DNA from 3 places in the Robertmurraya sp. FSL W8-0741 genome. Region 3 is predicted to be linked to each of the others. Evidence: riboswitches for the same ligand, from Rfam matches in the RefSeq annotation. Region 3 holds a riboswitch; each other region holds the start of a gene.

Region 1 (3,283 bases), 3.6 Mb from region 3:
ATCAGCACGGGTTGCCTTGACTCTCTTTTCATCAATGACAGGATCCGTTGCAAGCTTCACATAAATCCGATTATTTCGATTGACCCGCAATGTGATATAAAGCAAATCTCCGACCGCTGGCCAAACGGACTTCTTCGTTGGTAAATCCTCTTCCCCTAAAAGCATATCCTTATTGATGCCAATATCTAAAAATACACCGAGTCCCGGCTTTGTATCACTAACCTTTGCCCAGCCATACTCGCCCACTTTGATTTTCGGAATCGTTGATGTTGCTGAGGCTCGCCCATGGGAATCAGCATACAAGAAAACCTCTACTTCATCGCCCTCTTTTAATTCAAGCTCCGTATCATTTTCATGCATCAGAATATCTTCTTCTCCGTCCGTTAAAAAGTAGCCAAACTGGGCATACCTTGCAACAGTTAAAGTTAATACCTGCCCTACATAATCATTTAAAGCCATTGTCACACACTCCTCTATTTTACACTTCATGCGAAAGTAGTCTTTCCGAAAGTTGTTTGAACTGCTATATTTTACTATAATGGTGCCTAGAAGGGAAATTATACATGTATTTAAAGGAGGGCTCATTATGGCAAAAGATAGCTCATTTGATATTGTATCAAAAGTAGATTTTTCCGAAGTGACGAACGCAATTAATATAACGATGAAAGAAATCTCCACACGTTATGATTTTAAAGGAAGTAAGAGTAAAGTAACCCTTGATAATGAAGAACTTGTCCTTGTATCAGATGATGAATACAAGCTCGAACAATTAAAGGATGTTCTCCTCAGTAAAATGATTAAAAGAGGCATTCCCATTAAGAATCTTGATTATGGCAAAATTGAAGGTGCTTCTGGAGGAACTGTAAGACAACGGGCAAAGCTTGTGCAAGGAATCGATAAAGAAAACGCCAAAAAAATTAATACTTTAATCAAAAATAGCGGTTTAAAGGTTAAAAGCCAGGTGCAGGATGATCAAGTCCGAGTTACAGCGAAAAGCCGCGACGACTTGCAGGCAATAATTGCCGCAATAAAAGAAGCCGATTTATCAATCGATGTTCAATTCGTAAATTATCGCTAAAACGGTTGTCATTTTAAAATAGATCACTTATAATAAAACAAACTTACATATATAGTAAGGGTAACAACCATATACCACAATATATAGTATACAACCGATAAATTAGGTGTCTGTAATAGACTTAATAGGGAATCTGGTGAGAATCCAGAACTGTACCCGCAACTGTAAGTGTGACGAAATAGGGAACGCCACTATCATCTCGATGGGAAGGCCCTAAAGTAGGATGAAGCACAAGTCAGGAGACCTGCCTTTTTTATACGTCATTATCTTCTTCGGGAGTTGGGAAGGTAAAACGAAGGTGTTTAAGCAAAAAAGGCTTGTTCCTTTTCTACTAAATATCAGCGTTTTAACCCATCTTCATTTTTGAAGGTGGGTTTTTTAGTTACCTTTCTCTCTTCCGAAAAATTAAGGGAGAGATTTTGAACAATGAGTACACTCGCAACCAAAAATGAAAGGGTTCTTGAAGCCCTGAAGAACACGGCAAAAAAATATAACTTAAATGTTACGGAAATAGAGCAACAACTGCTTACAACAGATGAACGTACTTCCAAGCAAACGGTTCTCCAATATGCATTAAATCACGTCGATATGATCGAACCAAACTGGACTTTTCTTGCTGCACATATGCTCCTGCTTGAGCTTTACGAAAAAGCGGCAACCTCTCGCAAGTATGAACCAAGGCAAAAATATGGCGATTTCTTTCACCTCATTCAATACTTAAGCGACATCGGGATTTACTCAAACGATCTTCTTCAAGCCTACAGCAAGGAGGAAATTGAACAATTGGGCCAAGAAATTGACCCAAATAAAGATACCCTTTTTACATATATGGGATTATTTCTTTTAGCCGATCGTTATTTAGCAAAGGACTATCATCAAAATGTATATGAACTTCCACAGGAACGGTTCATGATCATCGCCATGACCTTAATGAAAGATGAAGCAAGGCAAAAGCGATTGTCGTATGTGAAAGAAGCGTATTGGGCCTTAAGCAACTTGTATATGACCGTTGCTACACCGACTCTAGCAAATGCCGGTAAGAGCTATGGTCAGCTATCCTCCTGTTTTATTGACACAGTGGACGACTCATTAGACGGCATTTACTTAAACAACTGGGATATTGCGCGATTGAGTAAGGATGGAGGCGGCATCGGAATTTACTATGGAAAAGTAAGGGCGCTAGGCTCGGATATTAAAAAGTTTAAAGGAAATTCTTCAGGGGTTGTCCCTTGGATTCGCTTAATTAATGACACTGCTGTAAGCGTCGATCAGCTTGGTCAACGGCAAGGTGCTGTCGCCATTTATTTAGATATTTTTCATAAAGATATTATGAATGGCTTTTTAGATTTAAAAACGAATAATGGCGACGAGCGAAGAAAAGCGCACGATATTTTTACAGGCGTATCCATTCCTGACCTTTTTATGAAAAAGATCGAAGAGGTCGATGAAAATGGAAAAAGTATCGGGGAATGGCATACCTTCTGTCCTCATCAAGTAAAACAAATAATGGGCTGGAAAGATGAAAACGGAAATCCACTTGGTTTAGAGGATTTTTACGACGAAACAGATGAAAAGTTTTTCACACAAAAATATGAGGAGGCTGTCAACCATCCACTTCTTCCCCGAAAATCATACCGGGCAATGGATATTATGGTTCGTATCATGGTTGCTCAGCTGGAAACAGGAACGCCTTACATGTTTTATCGCGATGAAGTTAATCGGCAAAACCCGAATAAGCATGTGCTTGGACGCGGTCGTACAGCGATATTTTGCAGCAATCTGTGCACGGAGATTAGTCAGAACATGTCAGCAACTACGATTCAAAGCGAATTTACAGATGCAGATGGAAATATCGTGATAATTAGAAAGCCCGGGGACTTTGTCGTTTGCAACCTCTCATCCATCCATTTACCAAACGCGATCAGAGCGAATGTTTTAGAACGATTAATTGCCATTCAAATGAGAATGCTAGACAACGTGATTGATATAAATGATATTTCTGTCCATCAAGCTAAAGCAACGAACGAGAAATATCGCGCTGTCGGACTTGGAACATTTGGCTGGCATCATCTCCTTGCCTTAAAAGGAATCGAGTGGGAATCAGTTCAAGCTGTTCATTATGCCGATGAAGTCTATGAAGACATCGCTTTTTACACGATTAAAGCTTCGATGGAATTAGCGAAAGAAAAAGGGGCGTATTCCTTA
Region 2 (3,283 bases), 4.7 Mb from region 3:
ATACCCCTGCTCCTATGTTATAAATAATGTATTAGGAAGGGGTTGTCTTATGCATTCCTTAAAAAGGGGAGCCATCGCTCTAACAAGTGTAGTTTTATTTTCAACAAGTATTGTGGCAAATGCAGAAACAAGTCAAGGAATGATCACTTCTAGTCAAAACAAACTTCAGCAAAATGCTGAAAAGATAAATGAAAAAAAAGTTGAAAAGCAGGAAATAGCGGCTGAACTGCAAAATGTTCAAAAAGAGTTGAAAGCCATCGAGACGGAAATCGTAAAGACGACTGAAACGATCAATGCTCTTGAAGAAAAAATAAATAAAACGAAACAAATAATTGAAGATAAAAAAGAAGAAATCATTGTGCTTCAGGATAAGGTACATACCCGTAAAGAAGTAATGGAAGATCGGCTGGTTTCTTTGCAGCATAATGATCAGGTGAATGCGATTGTAGCCATTCTACTCAATGCTGAGAGTATTACTGATTTATTTGAACGGGTGTCAGCAGTTACGACGATCCTGGGAGCGGATAAAGATTTGCTAGAACAACAGAGAGCGGATCTTGCAAAGATTGAAGAAGAAAAAATAGCGATTGATCAACAAGAAGAAAACTTGGAAAAACAATATACCGAATTAGCTGCTAATCAAGCAACCTTGGATAACAGTTTGCAGAAAAGACAACAAGAATTGGCTGCTGTTCAAGCAAAATATGATGCGGTGAATAATGAGATCCATCTCGCGGAAAAAGAGAAGGAACTTTTTCAAAAACAATTAACTCAAGCTCAAAACAAGTTAAAACAAGAACGTCAAAATGCAGTTAAGACAGCTAATGTCGTTAATCAAAATAAAACACAGGCTAAAAGTAGGGCATCAAAGGAAAATAGCACCGTTAAAAATACCATGTATGTCACCGCTACTGCCTATAGTCATGAAAGTTCAAAAACAGGATTAACGTATATGGGTTATAATATTAGAAAAAATCCAAATATGAAATTGATCGCTGTAGACCCTTCTGTTATTCCACTCGGTTCCAAAGTATGGGTGGAAGGCTATGGTGAAGCGATCGCAGGTGATACGGGAGGTGCTATTAAGGGTCATAAAATTGACGTATTAATGCCAAACGATGCTCAAGCAATAAGATGGGGACGAAAAGTAGTTAAAATTTCTATATTAAATTAGTAACGACGAGGGCGCTTTAAGAAAAAGCGCCCTCGTCGTTTAGTTTATATGACTGTTTGATTAACTGTTCATTTTTCAACCAGGAGCGGCAATGATGTATGGGTGTAAATGGAGGAGGAAAAAACTTATGAATGATTTGCGAAAAACGGATCATTATAGATGAATTTTATGGATGAATTTGTTAGTATAAAAATATAAACAAAAATATAACGGTTTCAGGTAAAGGAAGTTGGTGAAAGTCCAACACGGTCCCGCCACTGTGAAAGGTTTAGCCTTAAGTCAGGTCATTTATCTGAAGATCGTGTAGAAAAAACAAAATGATCTCGAGGTAGGATCTTTTTGTTAACGGCGTAGTGAAAAGAACCTCACTATGCCTTTTTGTTTAAAATCACAATGTTGTGGTTTGTATGAAGTGAAGATGCTTCCAGCTGTCAAATTATTGACAGAAAAAGGGCCCTTATTGTAAAGTTGAGTTAGGCACAATGGCGTGTAAACAAAGCAAAGAAGCTTTATGGAAAGAAATTCTTTCTATTAAAGCTTCTTTTTTTTTATTTTCACGCAATTGCAAATTATCATTTACCTTTAGTTGCAGACTAAAAGGCATAGGTCTATTTGCCTGTTTAATAGATGGTAAATTTAGACCGAAATAGTGCATAGGGGGCCAAACTATTAAACCGTCTATCACAATTGGAGAACTCAAAGTTCAGCCGAAAAGAAGGTGGTAATATAAGGGGATTGGCAAACCTAATGAAAACTCCATGATTTAAGTTAGAAAGAAACATCGATTAAAGAAGATGAAATGACTTTTAGAAAGTGGGGAAAATAGTGAAATTCAAAAGTGTGAAAATGCGTACTCTATCATTAATTCTGCCGTTATTATTACTCATATTAGGGGCAATAATTGTTTTTTCTTATATCAGTTCAAAAAATATACTGGAGCAGCAAATTGAAGAGCGCATGAATAATCAACTGGAGAGTATTACAGAGACAATTGGCAAAAGCTTGGTAGCACATAGTAAAATACCAGAGTTAATCGCGAGACAAGTTGAAATATCCCCAAAGGATTACTCTTTAAGCACCTATGAAGAAATGTTATTAAATGCTATTCCGTCAAATGATTCAACGTTCGGTGGTGGAATATTCTTTGAGCCGTTCAAATATAAAAATGACGTTGAGTATTTCTCAGCATTTGCTTATTGGGACGAGGGTTCTATAAAAACAACTCAGGAGTACAGTGATTCAGCGTTCAATTATACGGCGCAGGATTGGTACACGATTGTCAAGGAGACTGATCAAAGTGTTGTATTTACAAGTCCCTATTTGGATACGAATGTTGATGTATCAATGGTTACAGCAAGTGCTCCATTTTATGATGATCAGGATAACTTCATGGGAGTCGCAACAGGCGACATTGATTTAAGTGAAATCCAAAAAATGATTCGTGATACGAAAGTAGAGGAAACCGGTTACTCCTTTTTAATAGATAAGAATGGGACATATATAGCAGATCTTGAAGCTGAAAAGGCAATGCAAGTAAACATACAAGACGATCCGAACACAGCGCTTGCAAAATTAGGAAATCAAATAGTTGAGAACGACGATGGAATTCTCCATTTTCAAGATCAGACAGGAGATTATTCACTGTTTTTTAAAAAAGAACCGCTTACAGATTGGACAATCGGCCTTGTCGTTCCAGATAAAGAATTATACGCTTCTTTGACATCATTATTTAGAAATCTAATGATTGTAAGTTTAATAGGAGTAGCGTTCGTAGTTGTCATTATTCTGTTTTATAGTAGATGGATCGTAAAAAATATAAACGATGTAAACGGAATGGCCGAAAAAATTGCAGATGGAGATTTGAGTTATACATTAACGACGAATAGTCAGGATGAGTTTGGTCAAATGGCAGCGCATTTAAATCGAATGAAAGATAATTTGGCAGAAATTATTCAAAAAGTTAGTTTACAGTCCCAGCAGGTTGCTGCTACTTCTGAACAGTTATCCGCCAGCGCTGAGGAGTCAAGCAAAGCTACTGAGCAAATTACGTTGGCTGTTCAGGATGTAGCAACGGGATCTGAACAACAAGTTGAAAATACAACGATTTCA
Region 3 (3,283 bases):
AAGCAAAAAGGATACTGAGTAAAGGTAAAGTAAAAGCTCCTACAAACGGGAGCGAAAATTGAAAAAACAAAGTGAGAACAGCACCTACCGAAGCACCCGAAGAGACTCCTAATGTATAGGGATCGGCCAGTGGATTCCGCAAAAGACCTTGAAAGGCCGCCCCCGCAATTGCGAGTGCCGCCCCCACAAGTCCTGCCAAAATAACTCTTGGTAAACGAATACTTAATACGATATTCGTTTGCATCGGATCAATATGATCAATAGAAATAAAACGGAAAATTTCAGCACCGATGATCTGTACGATATTTCCAATCGGAACAGAAACTGTCCCGATTGAAATACCTAATAATATGGCAATAAGCAAGAAAGCGAGCGCAATTATATAAGCAAAAGCTCTTTGACCCATTCTTTTCATGGTTTTCTCTCCAAACTAAGCAGATCACTCAAATACTTCTGGGTAAATCGCTTTTGCCAGCTCCTCAAGGCCTTCTGCAAGCCTTGGACCAGAACGAGTTACAAGATCTGAATGCACATCATACACCTGCTTATTTTTCACCGCAGCTACATCCTGCCAACCCTCTCTTGAAAGCAATAAGTCAACGGCATTTTCTGTATAATATCCATAAGTTGTAATGATAACGTCCGGATTGCGTTCAATGACAGCTTCTTCGTCCAAATTCACCCAGCCTTCTAAATCCCCAGCACCGTTCTCAGCATGAATAAGGGTGAGCATCTCATCCATAAAAGTATTCTTACCGACAACAAAAATGTCTGGAGCAGGGCTAACTTCAACAATAACTGATTTTGGTTCGGAGATCTCAGCAGCTTTTTCCTCTATTTCTGCAATCTTCGTTTTCATGTTATTGACAATCTCTTCCGCTTTCTCTTGTTCACCTGTAGCAGTTCCAATCATTTCAATCGACTCATATATTTCATTAATCGTCGCTGCATCATTTACAACAAGCACTGTAATGCCTGCATCTCGTAATTGCTGCAAACCTTCCGTCGAATTATGAGCATTTGATGCGTGGGCCAAGACTAAATTCGGGGCAAGAGAAATAATCTTCTCAACATTCATTTCCATACCGCCGATTATTTCCTTTTCAAATACTTCTTCAGGAAAATTATCATGCTCAGAAACCCCGACAATTTCGTTTCCAAGACCAAGAGCAAAGGCAATTTCCGTATTGCTTGGAATTAACGATACGATTTTTTCCGGCTTCGACTCAATTACAACCTCTTCACCAATCGCATCGGTAATCGTTACAGGAAACGCTTCTTCATTGGCGTTTTCCGTACTTCCCTCAGTTTCCTCGACCGCATTGTTTTCTTCGGCGGGTTTTTCGGACTGTCCGCAACCTGCTAAAATTCCTATTGATAACATGAGTAGCAATAAAATTGAGTACCATTTCTTCATCTGTTTTTCCTCCAAAATTAAGTAGTCTGTTGTGCGTGCCAATGGATCGCATAAAAAAACATCTCCATTATAAAGAAATGGAGATGTTGGATTTGCAGCATTGGTGACAAATAGCTTCCAAACACCTCCCTATCCTCGTAGGTTTATGGTGCAGTCGAAATAGGCAGGTCTCCTGGCTCATGGTCATAGCAAGTCTGCTCCTTCCCATACCGATGTACAGTGGTATTTGCAGCATGCTCCCATTAACAGTGGCGGGACCGCGTTGGATTTTCACCAACTTCCCTTTTAAGTCTAAGAGAAAAATGCACTTTTCACATCTGGAGTCAAAATTGACATCTGAGTAAGCTTTATTTCCCTTAAAGACACCTATTACTGTAAACGAGGTATTTTCAATCTTGTTCTATGAAAATACACTCAGAGAGTATGAAATTTTCCGTTGCTTAAATTATACACTATTTTGCTTCAAGAAAAGTTAACAAATTGCGAACTATTCCAACTTAACCGGAATAGCACTCCCTAATCCAATCCCAGTAACAGTAATGTGACAGCAGCGTGCATAAAGCTTCACTCCAGCAGACTTCGCTTCGTTCAAAGCTTGAGCAAATTTAGGATCGATATGTTTCGCAGCAGTCACATAAGAAAGATCGTCGCGCTGAACGATAAAGAGGATTGCCGTTTCATAATATTTAGAAAGCTGTGCAAGCTCGCGCACATGCTTCGTCCCTCTTGCAGTGACGGCATCTGGAAACATTCCTTTCTCCCCTTCTGCTAATGTTACACTTTTAACCTCTAAAAGAAGCTCTTGTCCTTCTTTATTTTCTAGCAAGAAATCCCAGCGAGAATTACCCAGCTTATACTCCGATTTTTTATAAAACCAGCCGGCAAACTCATTTAATACTCCCGCTTTAAGCGCATTCTCAACAAGCTTGTTCGGGAGAGCGGTATGAATGGAAACAAAACTTGTATTCGTTTCATTTTCACATAGCATAGCTGTCCACTTCGTTTTTCTCGCGGGGTTATCATGATCCATAAGCCACACCGTTTTCCCCGGCAGCAAAAGTTCCTTTAACCTTCCAGGGTCAGCCAAGTGAACCACGGCCAGTTCGCCTTTTTCAGGCAATTGACAGTGGAGAATAAACCGATTCGCTCTTTCAATAAACGTTGCTTTTGTCAGCGCTCTAGGGAATGGCAGCCATAACCTCTCTTTTTCCTCATTCATTCCTCAGCGCCTCCTAGCTTGCGTACATTTTCCACTCACGTGTTTTTTTATCAAATACAAGCTTTGCATCCGGCTTTCCTTTTGCCATTTTCTCGTACTCCTCGTACATATCATCCATGTTATCAAAATCACCGAGCACCCAGATAGGAATCTCTATCACCGTTCTTGTTTGTACATTATCGTGAATAGAGATCAGAATCCCTTCTTTCATCATAATCTTCATATTCAGGATTAACTCCATATGAATCGGGGGAAATGGCCTTTTCTTTTTAATGCCAAGGAGGTTTTTGGCAAGTTTACTATCGGTCATTTTCGCTGCTAACACTTCTCCAAGCATGTGGTAGAAATCTTTCATATTTCGATAATAGACTTTATTCCACCAACCATCATCGTGAGCTAAATAAACAAAGCGATTGCGCAATTGCTGATAAAAAGGAGTTCGCAAAGCATCCTTCATATGACCAAGGAACAGAAGCTCCGCCAATTCCTGACCCGACAATTCGTTCAGTGCATCTTCTTCCTCAAAATCAACCCAACAGAAGTCTCCATACCCGTAGACGTCATCCTTTATAAGCTTCTCCATTTGCTCAAGAGGAACGTATTCTAATAACGTATGTAGATTGAATTCTCCGTCATCAAAATGATGC

What was found. Region 3 has a riboswitch for cobalamin ahead of NST02_RS00255 (ABC transporter substrate-binding protein). Riboswitches for the same ligand answer to the same signal wherever they lie in the genome.
Region 1: linked by a shared signal. The riboswitch ahead of NST02_RS17590 (ribonucleoside-diphosphate reductase subunit alpha) and the one ahead of NST02_RS00255 (ABC transporter substrate-binding protein) in region 3 are both predicted to bind cobalamin.
Region 2: linked by a shared signal. The riboswitch ahead of NST02_RS23110 (methyl-accepting chemotaxis protein) and the one ahead of NST02_RS00255 (ABC transporter substrate-binding protein) in region 3 are both predicted to bind cobalamin.

Annotation. Positions count from the first base shown of each region.
Region 1 is NZ_JBBOQG010000001.1:3,636,245-3,639,527, forward strand. It holds gene NST02_RS17580 (CvfB family protein) at 1-459, opposite strand, end outside; gene NST02_RS17585 (YajQ family cyclic di-GMP-binding protein) at 587-1,078, shown strand; cobalamin riboswitch at 1,166-1,344, shown strand; gene NST02_RS17590 (ribonucleoside-diphosphate reductase subunit alpha) at 1,505-3,283, shown strand, end outside.
Region 2 is NZ_JBBOQG010000001.1:4,743,599-4,746,881, reverse strand. It holds gene NST02_RS23120 (3D domain-containing protein) at 50-1,174, shown strand; adenosylcobalamin (AdoCbl) riboswitch at 1,371-1,521, shown strand; gene NST02_RS23115 (hypothetical protein) at 1,632-1,859, opposite strand; gene NST02_RS23110 (methyl-accepting chemotaxis protein) at 2,000-3,283, shown strand, end outside.
Region 3 is NZ_JBBOQG010000001.1:39,892-43,174, forward strand. It holds gene NST02_RS00250 (FecCD family ABC transporter permease) at 1-415, opposite strand, end outside; gene NST02_RS00255 (ABC transporter substrate-binding protein) at 440-1,417, opposite strand; cobalamin riboswitch at 1,563-1,744, opposite strand; gene sfsA (DNA/RNA nuclease SfsA) at 1,905-2,636, opposite strand; gene NST02_RS00265 (hypothetical protein) at 2,650-3,283, opposite strand, start outside.